2 regions of the Rhizobium sp. Leaf311 genome follow, and region 2 is predicted to be linked to the other one. Evidence: riboswitches for the same ligand, from Rfam matches in the RefSeq annotation. Region 2 holds a riboswitch; the other holds the start of a gene.
The links. A riboswitch is a leader RNA that binds a small molecule or an ion and turns the genes downstream of it on or off. The one in region 2 is predicted to bind thiamine pyrophosphate.
Positions count from the first base shown of each region.

Region 1: it holds a riboswitch for thiamine pyrophosphate, as region 2 does, so the genes downstream of both, ASF69_RS05100 (hydroxyethylthiazole kinase) here and thiC (phosphomethylpyrimidine synthase ThiC) in region 2, are expected to answer to the same signal.

Region 1 covers NZ_LMNZ01000002.1:197,011-204,895, reverse strand. The annotation lists gene thiD (bifunctional hydroxymethylpyrimidine kinase/phosphomethylpyrimidine kinase) at 1-501, opposite strand, end outside; gene thiE (thiamine phosphate synthase) at 498-1,163, opposite strand; gene ASF69_RS05100 (hydroxyethylthiazole kinase) at 1,144-1,881, opposite strand; TPP riboswitch at 1,950-2,052, opposite strand; gene iolG (inositol 2-dehydrogenase) at 2,125-3,117, opposite strand; gene ASF69_RS05090 (telomere resolvase) at 3,361-4,698, opposite strand; gene ASF69_RS05085 (Xaa-Pro peptidase family protein) at 4,779-5,921, opposite strand; gene ASF69_RS05080 (AcvB/VirJ family lysyl-phosphatidylglycerol hydrolase) at 6,011-7,375, opposite strand; gene mprF (bifunctional lysylphosphatidylglycerol flippase/synthetase MprF) at 7,372-7,885, opposite strand, start outside.
Region 2 covers NZ_LMNZ01000022.1:136,541-144,425, reverse strand. The annotation lists gene ASF69_RS21275 (P1 family peptidase) at 1-903, opposite strand, end outside; gene ASF69_RS21270 (thiazole synthase) at 966-1,739, opposite strand; gene thiS (sulfur carrier protein ThiS) at 1,743-1,940, opposite strand; gene thiO (glycine oxidase ThiO) at 1,909-2,904, opposite strand; gene thiC (phosphomethylpyrimidine synthase ThiC) at 2,906-4,726, opposite strand; TPP riboswitch at 4,825-4,936, opposite strand; gene ASF69_RS21250 (acyl carrier protein) at 5,097-5,348, shown strand; gene ASF69_RS21245 (acyl-CoA dehydrogenase family protein) at 5,348-6,529, shown strand; gene ASF69_RS21240 (amino acid--[acyl-carrier-protein] ligase) at 6,534-7,442, shown strand; gene ASF69_RS21235 (DUF1839 family protein) at 7,450-7,885, shown strand, end outside.

The DNA of each region.
Region 1 (7,885 bases), on a different contig from region 2:
GCCGGTCTTCAGGATTGTTTCGGCCTGCTGGATAACCTCATTGCGGGATGCGGCCATTTTCATTCCGCACAAGAGAGCAGCCTCAGGCAGGTTTGGTGTTGCCAGCACCGCCAGGGGAAGCAGCATGGACCGCAGACCCTCGACAGCATCTTCCTGCAGCAAGCGATCTCCAGATGTCGCCACCATCACCGGGTCCAACACCACAGGCATTTTGCGGCCTTGCAGGCCTGCGGCGATGCATTCGATGGTCTCGGTGCGCGAGACCATCCCGATCTTGACGGCATCGACCGTGAGATCAGAGAATACAGCGTCCATCTGGGCCCGCACCATTCCGGCCGAGACGTCTTCAACGGCGGTAACGCCCCTGGTGTTTTGTGCGGTGATGGCGGTCAAAACGCTGGCGCCATACACGCCCAAGGCAGAGAATGTCTTGAGGTCGGCCTGTATGCCCGCGCCTCCGCCGCTATCGGAGCCCGCAATTGTCAGTGCGATGACTGTCATCTGCGTGCCTCCAGCGCAATATCCACATGATGGCGGAAGTCCCGGGCTGCGGCGGCAATATCGGTGGCGCGAAACAGCCCGGAAATAACCGCCACACCGTCTGCGCCTGCGGCGATGAGGGCGGGCACTTTGTCCAGTGTGATGCCTGCTATAGCGCCGACCGGCATATCGGGCCGCATGTTGTTCAGAATGTTCCGAAGTTCCCTGAAGCCCTCCAGCCCAACGGGAGCGTCGGGGTTTACTTTCGAGACGGTATCGAAAACGCCGCCGATACAGGCATAGTCTGCCGGTGCGTTGCCCGCGCGCTCGGCGTCGTCCATGTTTTTGACCGTCAGGCCAATAATGGCAGCAGGCCCGAGCAGCCGCCTTGCCGTTGCCGCGTCCATGTCATCGGCACCCAGATGGACGCCATCCGCGCCAGACGCGAGCGCTACGTCGACCCGGTCATTGATGACGAGCGGAACGCCCGTGCCTTGCAGAGCTTGCAGAATGAGAACTGCCTGCTGGATCATCTCTCGGGTCGAGGAGTGCTTGTCGCGGTACTGGATGATGGTCGCCCCATGCCGCGCCGCCACCGCTGCGAGTTCCGGAAGGGGGGCGATATCGGCCAGCGATTTATCGACCAGCGCGTTCAGCCTGTAATCAATTCTCATGTCGTTCAATCCTCGCAAGCGAAACTATGTCATCGGTACTCAGTCCGTTCACGGCATCGAGAAACGCCGCCTCGAACGTCCCCGGACCACGCGAATGCCGTGCCGCAATTTCCGCAGAAACGCCTGTGACGGTCAGCGCGGCTGCGGCCGCCAGAAGCGGGTCTGTCTCAACCGCCATGAATGCTGCAATGACGCCGCCGGAGAGGCAGCCGGTGCCGGTGACTTTCGCCATCCAGGGATGACCGTTGTGGATGGTTGCCGCCCTGTTCTGGTCCTGAAGCAGGTCCTGCGGCCCGGTCTGGATACGCAGCGCCTTGGCGACATCGCCGATCACGGACATTTCCGCTTGGTTGCCGCGCACGATTGCGGGGCCGAGCGCAAGCATCTCCCTGGCAAATGCTAGGCGGGATGGGGAATAATCGCAGTGAACAGGGTCAATGATCCAGGGCTTGCCCTTGGCGTTTGCAATGGCGACTGCTTGCCGGATGACCTTGCGGCGTGCCTCGTCCAGCGTGCCAAGGTTGATTGTCAGCGCATCGACCATGAGGACGAAGTCCTCGATCTCCTCCGGCGATGACGTCATGGAGGGAATGCCGCCGACAGCGGTTATACCGTCTGCCGTGAATTTCTGGACGACGGTATTCATCAGGCAGTGCACCCGCGGACGTCGCTCGCGCACCCGCGTTAAAAGCTCGCCCGCCTTTTGGGCCGTGGGGAAATCGATCATGGTTTTCTCAGCACTCCAGACGTCTCGATGCAGAGACCCGGGCCAAGCGGAGAAGAGAAAAGCATTGCCTGCGCAGACTGTTCCGTTCCTACGCCGGCATGACCCGGATCAGGTTCAAGGGTCCGGCTCAGCGCCATCTCAGCATCGTCAGATGCTCCCCTCGGAATGTCTCGAAAGTGGCGTCTTTTACGCCTGCTGTCAATGGCGCGAAGGCATGGCAGTGCCACACCTTCGCGGCAACCATCAGGTCAAATGCACGACGGTTTTTTCGCGTGCAGATTTGAGTGCCGCATCGGCCAGCTTCAAGGCGATGAGGCCGTCCTTTGCGGAAGGCGAGGGTGCGGCATTGTTCTCGATGGCATCGATGAAGGCCGCGATCTCGGCGGCGTAGGCTGCTGTGTAACGCGTCATGAAGAAATCGTGCAGAGGCGGACGCGTATAGCCATCCTTCGTCGCGATCTCGATGGAAACGGGCCGCTGGTTTTCTGCGGCTACCGAGCCGAGCGAACCGTGGACTTCGATGCGCTGATCATAGCCATAGGTCGCGCGCCGTGAGTTGGAAATCATCGCCTGACGTCCCGTCGCCGTGGTCAAGACGATACTGGCGCTATCGTAATCGCCGAGTTCCCCGATCTTGGGGTCCACGAGAACGGAGCCGCTTGCAAACACGCTGACAATCTCTTCGCCGAGCAGGAACCGGGCGATGTCGAAATCATGGATGGTCATGTCGCGGAAGATGCCGCCCGAAACCTTGATATATTCCGGCGGCGGCGCGCCCGGGTCACGGCTGGTGATGGTCACCATCTCGACCTTGCCGATCTGGCCGTCATCTATTGCTTTGCGCACGGCACGGAAATGCGGATCAAAACGGCGATTGAAGCCAAGCATGATCTTGGCGCCCGTCTCTTCCACCACATCGATGCAGGATTGGGCACGTGCGACATCCAGATCGATCGGCTTCTCGCAGAAAATAGCCTTGCCAGCGCGTGCAAAGCGCTCGATCAGATCGGCGTGGGTATTGGTAGGTGTGCAGATGATAACCGCATCAATGTCGGGATTGGCGAGAACGGCATCGATGGTGCTGATCTCGCAACCGGTTTCATCGGCAATCGCCTGAGCTGCCTCCTGAAAGGCGTCCACCACGGCAACCAGCTTTGCACGCTTGTCAGAGGCAATTGCCTTGGCGTGCACTTTCCCAATGCGCCCGGCACCCAGCAAGGCCAATTTCGTAACCATCGTTTCCTCCCGATCTGGTCATCTGGGCGCGTTGGTCGCGGTCGAGAATAGAAAGTCGGCGCGAGCACGAAACCCATTTTGGAATATATGTTCCATCTTGCTAGATGCCCGTTTCATTTGTGTCAAGCAGTCTTGAGCGACAGGTGCAGGCCAGATATTTCGAGCAGCAAAAATCCCATGCGCACACGCCCGCGCACTCCTTGTCGGCTGCGTCTCTTTGGGAATGTCTGGAAGGTCTCGCGCTTAGCTCTCCGGCATCCCCGGTATCTGATTGATCGTCCGCATCTGGTTGATGGTGCGATCCGCCAGATGCTCCGCGCGCGCCTTGGACCGGTCAGCATCTTCGGGAAAGGTGTAGGTCATGTATGACAATGAGGTTTCAAGGTCATTGTTGTTGTGGCCAAGGATAGCGGCGAAATAGCTGTTCTTGGTGACCCGTGGGGGCGCGAAATTGCGGAACGCTATTTCCGCGTAGAGATGACGCAGGCCATAGGGTTTTGCCGGTTCTTCCTTGGGCCAGATATCTTCGAATTTGGCGATAACTGCATCCCGCAGGGGCAGACGAACTTCCGAGGTGAAGTCGTCGACGCTTAGCCCCAGCCAAAGCTTTCCATCGCTACTCTCGCGCAGGCGGCGATAGGCGTCGAGGACGATTTTCGATTGCTCAAGCACAGGAATTTCATAGGTGACACCGAATTTCGTGCCTTCGCCCTGCTTGGTCTTGGCCTGACCGTTGAAAAGCACACTCCATTTCGAAACGCCCTTGCCATAGGGCGCAGGCTTGAGTTCCGCCTGTGTGAAGATTTCATAGGGGCGACGCCCGGTCGTTCCCATCAGTCCAATAGCAATCGTCATGGGATCGGATGCGAGCAGGTAGCGGCGACACCGCTTCATGACTTCGGCATGGTTTTCGAATGTAATCAAAGAACCGTGCTTCTTGGCAATCTTCGCCATCTTGATCTTGCGTGCCTCATCGTAAAGCTGAGGCGTTCCGGCGGCGATGCGCAGCATCGGGTGCTCATCGCCAAAGGCCTCACGCAAGGCATTCCGGTATTTCGTGATGTAGGAGATTACGGTTGCCTGCGCCTTGTCCTTCATCGAGTCCATTTCGCGATCCCACAGGGCCTGCATCTCCGCCTTGGTCGAAACACCGTTGGTGGCGGCAATGAAGTTGGCAACGCGCAGGAGAAAACGCGGCTTGCGGCCAACCATATTGGCCTCGGCCCGCTCGAGTTTTTCCCGGATGGAAGTGGCGACACCGATGGCGGGATAGTCTGCCGCCTTTATATAGGTATCCAGCCGCTCCCGAAGTTTTTTCATGTTGCAGATGGCAAGCGGAGTCGTCTTGGGACCGAAGGCGTCTTTCAACGCGTATCTATATTTTACAATATATAGCTCGAGCGTCTTTTCCGTGCGTCCGTTTTCGAAGTGAAATCGCACCTCTTCGTTCCAGAGTGCGCCAATTTTCTTCGTGTCATACGTGCCGTCTGACTTTTTGGTATTTTTTATTTTTTCGATAAATTCCCCGATGCGGTCTACCAGCACGGGTGTTTTGGTTTTTCTTTTTTCGGCAACGGACATGCTTGACCCCGGCAATATGATTCGCACTGCAAAAAGTATATTTTATAATGACTTTGAAAAGCCAGTCTTCTTTATTAGCTCTATTGAAACGGCTGTGTCGGAGCTATGGCAGGGCGTGTAAACCACTGTGGCCCGGCCTCCGACATATAGATGTGGTCTTCCAGACGTATTCCGAATTTGCCCGGATAGACCAGCATCGGTTCGTTGGAAAAGCACATTCCCTTTGCAAGCGGCAAAGCGTTGCCACGAACGATATAAGGTGCTTCGTGGATTTCCAGGCCAAGCCCGTGACCGGCGCGATGCGGTAACCCCGGCATGGCATAATCCGGCCCGAGCCCATGTTTCCTAAAGACCGCGCGGGCCGCGTCGTCGAGACTGCCGCAGGCTGCGCCGATTCTGGCTGCGTCAAAAACCGCCTGCTGCGCTTCGCGCTCGATAGCCCATGCATCCGCAAAGGCAGCGTCTGGTTCTTCCAGCACATAGGTGCGGGTAATATCGGAGTGGTAGCCTTCGATGCGCAAACCGGTGTCTACCAGAATGACATCGCCTTCCTGCAGCACCTGGTCGCCATCCGCGCCATGCGGGAGTGACGTTGCCGTTCCAAAGGAAACGATGCAGAAGTAGGAACCGCTGCCGCCGCTGAGCGCCCGGTGCTGTTCATCGATGAACTGAATAACCTGCGAGGCGCGAATGCCGGGTTTCATTGCTGCGTGCGCGCGCCTGTGGACCTCAAGCGTAAGATCCATCGCATATTGGATGATCTCGATTTCTGCCGAAGACTTCAGACTGCGCAGGCCGCTGATGAGATGTCCGCCGTCGACAAGCCTGTCCTGTCCACAGGCCTTGGCCAGTGCGTGATAGACAAAAAGCGGCAAGGCATCATCCAGCGCGATTCGGCCCGCTCTGCCAACAATCCGTGCCACCAGTTCCGCCGGGCTTTCTTCTTCCTGCCAGAGGTGGATGTCGCCCTCGATATGCGGCAGCGTGTCGACGCGCGACTTCTCAAATCCCGGCACAATATAGTGCAGCGCAGATTGCGTGATGACGGCTCCCAGAAGCCGCTCGCTCTGGTGCCAGACGAGGCCGGTGAAATAACGCAAACTCTCGGTCGAGCCGAGAAGCAGTGCGTCTATATCTTGCTCGCGCATAGCAAGACGCAATCGCTCCAGCCGTTGCAGGCGTTCTGCGGTGGAGATGGAGGCTGGTCCGGGGGGCTTGAACATGCGTCGATCTCAAATTGATTTGACACCACATGGATTAGCGGCTTGCAGTGTTGTATTCAATATGTCGACCGAGAAATTACAGCCTTGGGCTACTGACCGAGACGCTTTTTCAACGATGAAACGATACGTTTGGTCAGGGCCTCGTAATCCTCGTCGAAATGGTGCCCTCCCTCGATCCCGATCGTCTCCACACCCTTGTCTTTGAGCGCAGGGCAAGCAGCTTCTTCGTCTTCGGTGCCGTAAACGCACTGCACGATTTTCGGGTTGATCTTTGCCAGATCCGCGACGGGGTCCTGCGCTCCGGAACCTGACACACCAAGCCATCCGCCGACAGAGATTTCGTATGATACTTCATGCGAGAGCGAAAGCAGGCTCATCTGAACGACGCGGGCTTTGTCCTTTTCCGGCAGGGTGTTGAAGGTCACGGGCAAAACGTCGGCACCAAAGGAATAGCCGATCAAAAGAACGTTCTTGACCTTCCACTCCTTGCGATAGGTATCGATGATACGTGAAAGGTCCGAGGCTATATCCTGCGGTTTTTTCTCCGACCAGAAATAACGCAAGGAATCCACGCCGATGGTCGGTACGCCATCCTGCTGAAGGAAGCTGCCGATATCCTTGTCCAGATCGCGCCATCCGCCATCGCCGGAATAGATGATGGCCATTGTGTCCATGGTGGGCTTGGCCTCAAGCACGGTCAAGGGCAACCCAAGTGGATCATCGCTGTTTCCGGCTGCGTCGATACGGTCGGTAAGAGCCTGCGCGAGGGCCGCCTGCGCCTCATCCGTCACGTCTTTGACGTCAATGTCCGGGTGGGATTTGGTAAGCTCTTCCACATGCGCGCGGCCCTTGGCATCGGCCTTCGGGCTAAAGACGACGCTGACCGGCGCCGGCAGGGGTCCGTCTGTCAGGCCGTAGATCATGCGGCCATTATCCGGCTGCTTGGTCGCTGGCGTGCAGAGGATTTTTTCAAGCGGAATGCCCGCAACCGGATCAACGGCTACAGCCTCGCTGATTGTTGCTGCAGGGCTTTGCGCGATCATGGCAAGCGCAAGCGTCGCGCCATCTCCGACACCGGCAATGATGGGCGGGCGGTAGTTGGACACTCCGGCCTTTCGCTGAATTTCCTGCGCAAGTTCCTCAATGTCCGAGATCATATAGATGCACTCATCCTCATTGGCCTTGAGTGCCTCTATGTATTTCGGCATGTCTATTCCAACGACAGCCGCGCCTTTCTCGACCAGCGCCTCTGCTTCCGTCTGCTCTGCCTCACCCCATCCGCTTGCGCCCGATATCAGGAAGACATTGGCGGTCAGGTCTCCGTCCGGCAGGAGAATATGGTCTGCGGGGATCATGCCTGTCTGAAAACCATTGGCTTCCTGTGCGGATGCACAGACCGGAACGAAGGTCGCAGCCGCCAGCAATGCGATTTTCAGGTATTGGAGGGCTGTCATTTACCAATCACTCCTCTGACGCCGCCGCTGATGAGGACGGTTGCGTCCATAAGCGCCAAGGCGGCACTCGTTCCGTTGGAAACCGCGACATAGCGTGGCTCCCATTTCGGGTGAAATTTCGACTTGAACGCCCTCAGACCCTTGAAGTTGTAAAAACGTTCGCCGTGTTCGAACAATGTGCCACCAACCCGGTCCCAGACAGGCGCGGCCTCTCTCTTGGACATGCCGGAAAGTGGCGCCATGCCAAGGTTGAAATAGGAGTAACCCTGTTCGCGCATATATTCAATAATGCTGACAAACAGGAAGTCCATCGACCCTCGTGGCGCATCGGGCGAAAAGCGCATGAGATCGACGGTCACTTCATCCTTTGTCTCGGTCATCAGCAGGTTCGCGAAAGCGGTGATCTGGCCGTCCTTGCGCAATACCGCGACCGGCTGCGAGAGGATGTAATCCTTTTCGAACGATCCGAGCGAGAAGGTCTTTTCCCGGGTGTTGTGATGCGCCAGCCAC
Region 2 (7,885 bases):
ACTGACGGTCATCGCCGCGAGGTGGCAAAGCTCGGCAAAATCATTCACAGTTTCCAACGGCATCTTTCCCGTGGCCGCAGCAAACATGGTATCGCCGTCACTGGCCAGATGCGACGGCATGACAGCACGTGCAAGCCCGCCTTGCGCCATGATCGACAGCCGATGCGCCTGCGCCTTGGTCAAAACTGCATCCGTCACCACACAGCCGATGGTCGTTGCCGTCTGCGTCGCGCCCTTGATGCACATGGCCGTATCGGCCGGCGAAAACTGCGGTGGCAACCCGAAGCCTCCGAACTCACCATTCTGCTCGAACGGGGCGGCCCAGAAGTGCCTGCTCGTTCCAACTGTTGTCGACCCCAATGCATTGACGGCCACAATGGCTGCAATCCTGTGGCCACCTGTCGTCGTTGCACCGACAGACCCCAGCCCACCCTTCCATGTTGCCGTGGTCGCACCTGTGCCAGCCCCGACGCTGCCCAGCAGGAAGGGCTGGGCACTGGCGGCCTTGAATGCGGCATAGCCCATTTCGCGATAGGGGGAGTGGACGCCCCATTCCTTGTTGCTGCCATTGAGCAGGTCCATGAGAATGGCCTGTGGGACAATGGGGACACGGGTCGTCCCGACAGGAAAGCCACGACCGATCTCGCGAAGGCCCGCCTGCACTCCGCCCGCTGCATCCAGCCCAAAGGCAGAACCACCGGACAGCACGAAGGCATCTACTTTGGCTATCGTCATTGAGGGGTCGAGCAACGCTGTGTCACGCCCGCCCGGCGCACCACCAAGAATGCAACCGGACGCCGTTGCAGGTTCATCGAACAGAATGGCCGTGACGCCCGAACCCAGCTGGAGATCCGTCACATGGCCAACGGAAACACCTTCGATATCGATCAGCAGATTGTGCACGGCGCAACACCTTTCAGGTCATCTCTGCCGGTATCTCGCCGTGCCATCCTCTTGTCAACGCCTCAGGAAAACACCGCCGTCCCGATGACCGGCGTCGAAGGAACCGCCATATCCCGCGGCTCCAGCATACCGGAAAGATAGGCTTCGCGCCCGGCGGTCACCGCCTTTGCAAAGGCACCCGCCATGATGACGGGATTGCCCGCTCCGGCAACGGCCGTGTTGAGAAGCACGGCATCATAGCCAAGCTCCATAACGGTTGCCGCATGGGAAGGGCGCCCCAGCCCCGCATCGACGATCATCGGCACATCCGGAAAATGGGCCCGCATGGAGCGCAAGGCCGTCACGTTCAACGGCCCCATGGCACTGCCGATGGGCGCGCACCAGGGCATCAATATCCTGCAACCGGCATCGATCAGCTTTTCGGCCACCACAAGATCGTCTGTCGTATAGGGAAATACCTCGAAGCCGTCATCGCTGAGAATGCGGGCAGCCTCCACCAGCGCAAACACATCCGGCTGAAGTGTATCGTGGTTGCCGATCACCTCCAGCTTGATCCAGTTTGTCTTGAAAACCTCGCGTGCCATTTTCGCCGTCAGAACAGCCTCTTTTGCGGTATGGCAACCGGCAGTATTGGGCAGGATATTGCGGTCCAGCTCCCGGATAAGCTCGAAAAACTGCCCGCCTTGCCTGCTTCCGGCCATTTCCCGTCGCAACGAAATGGTGAGAATGTCCGTCTTGCTGGCGCGCACCGCATCGGCCAGAACGGCAGGCGAGGGATAACGTGCGGTGCCAAGCAGCAACCGTGAGCCAATCTCGCGTTCGTAGAGTTTCAGCATGGCCTACCCTCCCTGCATGGGTGAAAGAACTTCAACCCGGTCAAATTCCTTGAGGCGAAAGTCACCGCGATCCTGCGCGTGGACGAGATCGCCGTTGACGGCAGTCGCCAGCCACTCGCCTTCATAGTCAAGCGCTGTCAGAACGGTCGAAAGCCGGTCGGCAGCAAGATCATGCTCTTGCCCATTGACGAGAATTTTCATGGGAAACCTCCTTTGAAAGCAAAATACCGGCCGCCTGTTGCGCCATGGCTGGCGAAAGCAGAAAACCATGCCGGTGCGCTCCATTGACGAAAAGCGTGCCATCATTCTCAACGACACGCGGAAGATTATCGGCAAAGGCCGGGCGCACGCCCGTTCCCGTCTCGATGATCTGTGCCTCCCCGAAGGCCGGGTGAAGCGCGTAGGCGGCGTTTAGCAGCTCCATCATCGAGCGGGCGGTTATCGGCCCGCTCTCCTGCGTTTCGATCATCGTTGCCCCCACCATGAAGCGCCCCTTGTCGCGAGGCACGATGTAGAGCGGGATGCGTGGATGAAGCACTCGAATGGGACGTGACAGCGCAAGCTCGTCCGTGGCGAGATAGAGCATCTCACCCCGAACCCCACGAAGACCGGCAAGTCTGCCCGCCTGCGCGGCGCCCGTGCAATCCACGCGATGGGGGAAGGCTTTTTCGTCAACGACGTCTGCCCCCAGATGGAAATCCACGCCGAGAGAGACAAGCCGCTCATGAAGCGCATTGAGGGCGGCTCGTGGATCGAGATGCCCCTCGCCCTCAAAGAAAAGACCGATCGGAAAACGCCCTGCGAGATCAGGTTCGAGCGCCGCAATTTCGGCCTCATCCACCCAGCGATAACCCGTCGTGCGCGACGCAAAGCGCGACAGTTCAGCCTTGTCCCTGCCTTGGGCCACAACCAGCGTGCCTTTGCGGACAACAAGACCCGGCGTGGCCTCGTCCCACCAGTCGAGGGCGGATTGGCCGAGCGTCAACACCGCCTCATCCGCACTCTCCCTTTCGCACCAGGGTGCCAACATGCCGCCCGCAAACCAGGACGCACCGCGCCCTGGTTGATGCGCCGGATCGCAAAAGGTAACGCAGGCACCGCGGCGGGAAAGTTCCAGCGCAACCGTCAGACCCGCAACGCCTGCGCCCTTGATAAGAACATCCATCTCAGCCCTCTGCCGGTTTTTCCAGCGGCATATAGAGATCACCGCCCTGCTGGAATTTCTGCGCCATGGCTTCCAGACCTTCCTTCTGCGCCTCGGCACGAATGTCGTGCGAAATCCGCATCGAGCAGAATTTAGGCCCGCACATCGAGCAGAAATGGGCGACCTTGTGCGCTTCCTTGGGCAGGGTCTCATCGTGAAAGGACCTGGCTGTCTCAGGGTCGAGCGACAGGTTGAACTGATCTTCCCAACGAAACTCGAAGCGCGCCCGCGATAGCGCATTGTCGCGGATCTGTGCCGCCGGATGTCCTTTGGCGAGATCGGCGGCATGGGCGGCGATCTTGTAGGTGATCACGCCAACCTTGACGTCATTGCGGTCCGGCAGACCGAGATGCTCCTTTGGCGTGACGTAGCAAAGCATGGCCGTGCCGAACCAGCCGATCATGGCAGCGCCGATGCCTGAGGTGATGTGGTCATAGCCGGGGGCAATATCGGTGGTGAGCGGCCCAAGCGTATAGAAGGGTGCCTCGCCGCAGACCTTCAGCTGCTTGTCCATGTTCTCCTTGATCTTGTGCATTGGCACATGGCCAGGCCCTTCGATCATCACCTGACAGTCTTTCGCCCAGGCGATCTGTGTCAGTTCTCCAAGCGTTTCCAGTTCTGCAAACTGCGCAGCATCATTGGCATCGGCAATAGAGCCGGGACGCAGGCCATCGCCTAACGAAAAGGAAACGTCATAGGCCCGGCAGATGTCGCAGATTTCCTCGAAATGCTCGTAGAGGAAGGACTCCTTGTGGTGATGCAGACACCACTTGGCCATGATGGAGCCACCACGCGAAACGATACCGGTGACCCTGTTGACGGTGAGCGGAATGTAATGCAACCGCACACCCGCATGGATGGTGAAATAGTCGACGCCCTGCTCGGCCTGCTCGATCAAAGTATCGCGAAACACCTCCCAGGTCAGGTCTTCGGCAATGCCGCCCACCTTTTCCAGCGCCTGATAGAGAGGGACAGTGCCAATCGGGACCGGAGAGTTGCGGATGATCCATTCCCGGATATTATGGATGTTGCGACCGGTGGAAAGGTCCATAACGGTGTCGCCACCCCAGCGGATGGCCCAAACCATCTTGTCGACCTCATCCGCCATGGAGGAGGTCACCGCAGAGTTTCCGATATTGGCGTTGATCTTGACCAGAAAATTGCGGCCGATAATCATCGGCTCGGCTTCCGGGTGGTTGATATTGGCGGGAATGATCGCCCGGCCAGCGGCGACTTCCTGACGCACAAATTCCGGCGTGACGAAATCTGGAATATGTGCACCAAAACTTTCGCCATCGCGCACCAGCTTGTCCTTGATCGCCTCGCGGCCAAGGTTCTCACGAATGGCGATAAATTCCATTTCCGGTGTGATGATACCTGCTCGGGCATATGCGAGCTGCGTGACGGCCTTCCCGTCCCTGGCTTTCAACGGCCGATGACGCAGCGGGAATTCAGGTGTCAGCCGCTCGCCCGTCGCAAAGCCGTTATCCTCCGGTTTGACGTGGCGGCCATCATAGACCTCCACATCGCCCCGAGCGACGACCCAGTCATGACGCAGCCGGGGCAAGCCGCTCTCGATGCTGACGGTATGGGAAGGGTCGGTGTAGGGGCCGGAGGAATCATAGACTGTGACCGGCGGTTCGCCGGCTGTTGGATGCACGGCGATTTCTCGCATCGGCACACGAATATGGGGGTGAAGGGTTCCCGGCTTGTAGATTTTAGTGGAGGCAGGAAGCGGGCCTGTGGTGACGACAGGCGAGAGATTTTTAGCGGCAATGTTCATCGTGAGGCTCCAAAGCAAAGACAGTGGAGACCCAGTTCGAGCATGAAGACGAAAAACCACGGACGAATAGCGATAATGTTCGACGAGGTCGAACTGCCAGTTCCGCGTTTGCACCGTCCCTACGCCAGTATGAACTGGATCAGGTTCAACGGGTCACTGCGCGCGCTAGCAGTATCTCAGCCCCTTGCCGGGACCCCCCTGGTGAATGTCGCAATGAAAGACCCGGCGTCATCTTTTGTCAAGTTGCGATATTGGGCGCTTTTTTAGCGGTCACGACAAATTAACCTAGCCATTTATACGAATGTTATTTTTTCCAGCTTATTTCGAAGAATGCGTTATGATGACGCGCTAATATGGGAGAATATAGGGAATGAATTCAACAATTCGTGAAATACTATCGAAATTCGGGCAGCTCCCTGCGCCGGTCGATACAATCGCTGACGACGCTGATCTTTATGCAGCGGGACTTTCTTCTTTCGCATCAGTACAGTTGATGCTTGGTATCGAAGACGCATTCGATATCGAATTTCCTGACAGTATGCTCAATCGCAAGTCATTTGCGAGCATCCACGCAATCGAAACCACAGTGAAGACGATTCTCGACGGCAAAGAGGCGGCGTAATGGACCTTTCCGTCGCACCGCCCAATGCCACGCTCTCTGCGCGCGCGGCTCGGGTCGCGTCAATCGCCGCACACCATGCGGATGACGTCGATGCGGCCGCACGGTTCCCGAAGGAAGCTGTCGATGCCCTGCGCTCGGAACGGCTTCTGGGGATTCAGGTTCCGGCACATCTCGGCGGCGAGAGTGCCAGCCTTTCGCAGATTGCGGACATCTGCTGCACCCTTGGGCAGTCCTGCTCTGCAACGGCAATGATTTTCGCCATGCACCACATTAAGGCATCCAGCCTTGTCGAGCATGGTGAGGAGCGCGCCTGGCACACCGATTTCATGCGGCGTGTGGCAGCCGAGCAGCTTCTGCTGGGTTCGGCAACGACGGAAGGCGGCATAGGCGGAAATCTGCGAAACTCGATCTGCGCGATCCATATCGATGGCGAGAATTGCACGCTGGAAAAAAACGCCACCGTCATTTCCTACGGCAGTGAAGCGGACGCCATTCTCATTACATCGCGCGCCCATGCCGATGCTGCGCCTGCCGACCAGGTCATGACGGTTTTCCTGAAGAACCAGTACAGCCTTGAAAAGACGCATGTCTGGAACACGCTGGGTATGCGAGGCACGTGCTCGGACGGATTTCTGTTCAAGGGCCAAGCGCCCGCACAGCAGATTTTTCCGAAACCCTTTGCGGAAATCGCCGCGCAATCCATGCTGGCAACCTCCCACCTTTTGTGGAGCGGCGTGTGGTACGGCATCGCCGCCGATGCTGTCCTCCGCGCCCAGGCATTCGTTCGCGCAGCAGCCCGCAAGTCGCCCGGTGTCGCACCTCCAGGCGCTATTCGTCTGGCAGAAGTATCCAGCAAGCTGCAGATTGTGAAATCGAACGTCATTGCTGGTCTCAAGGCCTATGAAGACACCAGAAACGATCCCGACCGGCTGATGTCGATGGCCTTTGCCATCGCCATGAACAACGTCAAGATATGCTCGTCGGAAACCATTCTGGAAATCATCAACCATGCCATGCTGATCTGCGGCATCATGGGCTACAAGAACGGTACGCCCTTCAGCCTCGGGCGGCATCTTCGAGATGCCCATTCGGCACAGCTGATGATCTCCAATGACCGAATCCTCAGCAACTCCGCCAATCTCCTGCTCGTGCAGAAGCAGGACACCAGCCTCTCGGGATAAAACCATGGATATGCAAACATCGTTTCTCGATCGCCTGTTCGACAAGGGACTGCTGATCGATACCGGCGTCGATGGACTCTACGGTCGCAGCGGCCAGTTCGAAGACGTCATTTCAGGATTCGAACGCCTCATCGGCAAGTTCGGCGGTGCAGACAATGCGGAAGTGATCCGCTTCCCCCCCGGCATCAACCGCGCCTATTTCGAAAAAAGCGGTTACATGAAAAGCTTTCCGCAACTGGCCGGCACGGTCCACTCCTTCTGCGGCTGCGAACTGGATCATGTCAGCCTGATCAAGAGCATGGACGAGGGCACCGACTGGACGAAAGACCAGAAGATTACCGATATCGTCCTGACCCCTGCTGCCTGCTACCCGCTCTATCCGACCATCGCCAAGCGCGGCAACCTCCCCAGCGGCGGCGGTCTTTACGATATCCAGTCCTACTGCTTCCGCCATGAACCATCCAAGGATCCGGCCCGGCAGCAGCTTTTCCGTATGCGTGAATATGTTCGCATCGGCACCCAAGGCGATGTTACCGACTTCCGCCAGCTGTGGATGGATCGCGGCGTGGAGATGATGGAAAAGGTCGGCCTGGACGTCAAGCTCGAGATCGCCAACGATCCCTTCTTCGGGCGGGCTGGAAAGATGCTGGCCAACAACCAGCGCGACCAGAACCTGAAATTCGAGCTGCTGATGCCCGTCACATCCACGGCCAACCTGACCGCTTGCATGAGCTTCAACTACCATCAGGACTCATTCGGCGCAAAATGGGGCCTCAATCTCGCCGATGGTGCCGTTGCCCATACCGCCTGCGTCGGCTTCGGACTGGAGCGCATTGCGCTTGCCCTGTTTGCAAAACATGGACTGGATGTCGAGACATGGCCACAATCCGTGCGGGACGCTTTGTGGGGCTAAGGACGGCATGACCAGCATATTTCCGGCGTTGAGTGCCGAAGCCTATCTTCCACATCCGTTGCATTCATCGGAGCGGATGTGGCCGGAAACCAATTGCTACGTCGATCTGTGGATCGAACTTCTGGCGGCAAGCGCCTTGCCGCCAGAGGCCATGCTGGGTTTTACACTGGCGCAGGACTTCGAAGGCGATCAGTTCACCTTCTTCAAGGTGCCGCTCGAAGACCTGGAAACGCTCTATGGCATCCGGGTGACGGAGCTCGCGATTTTCGACAGGCTTGAGAGCCACGTCGAAACGCAATTGCAGCGCGGTCGCATCTGCCTGATCGAAATGGACAGCTTCTACATGCCCGACACGCAGGGCGTCGGCTATCGCAAGGAGCACGGCAAGACGACGGTCGCCATAAACCGCATGGACCTGCAAAACCGCAGACTGGAATATTTCC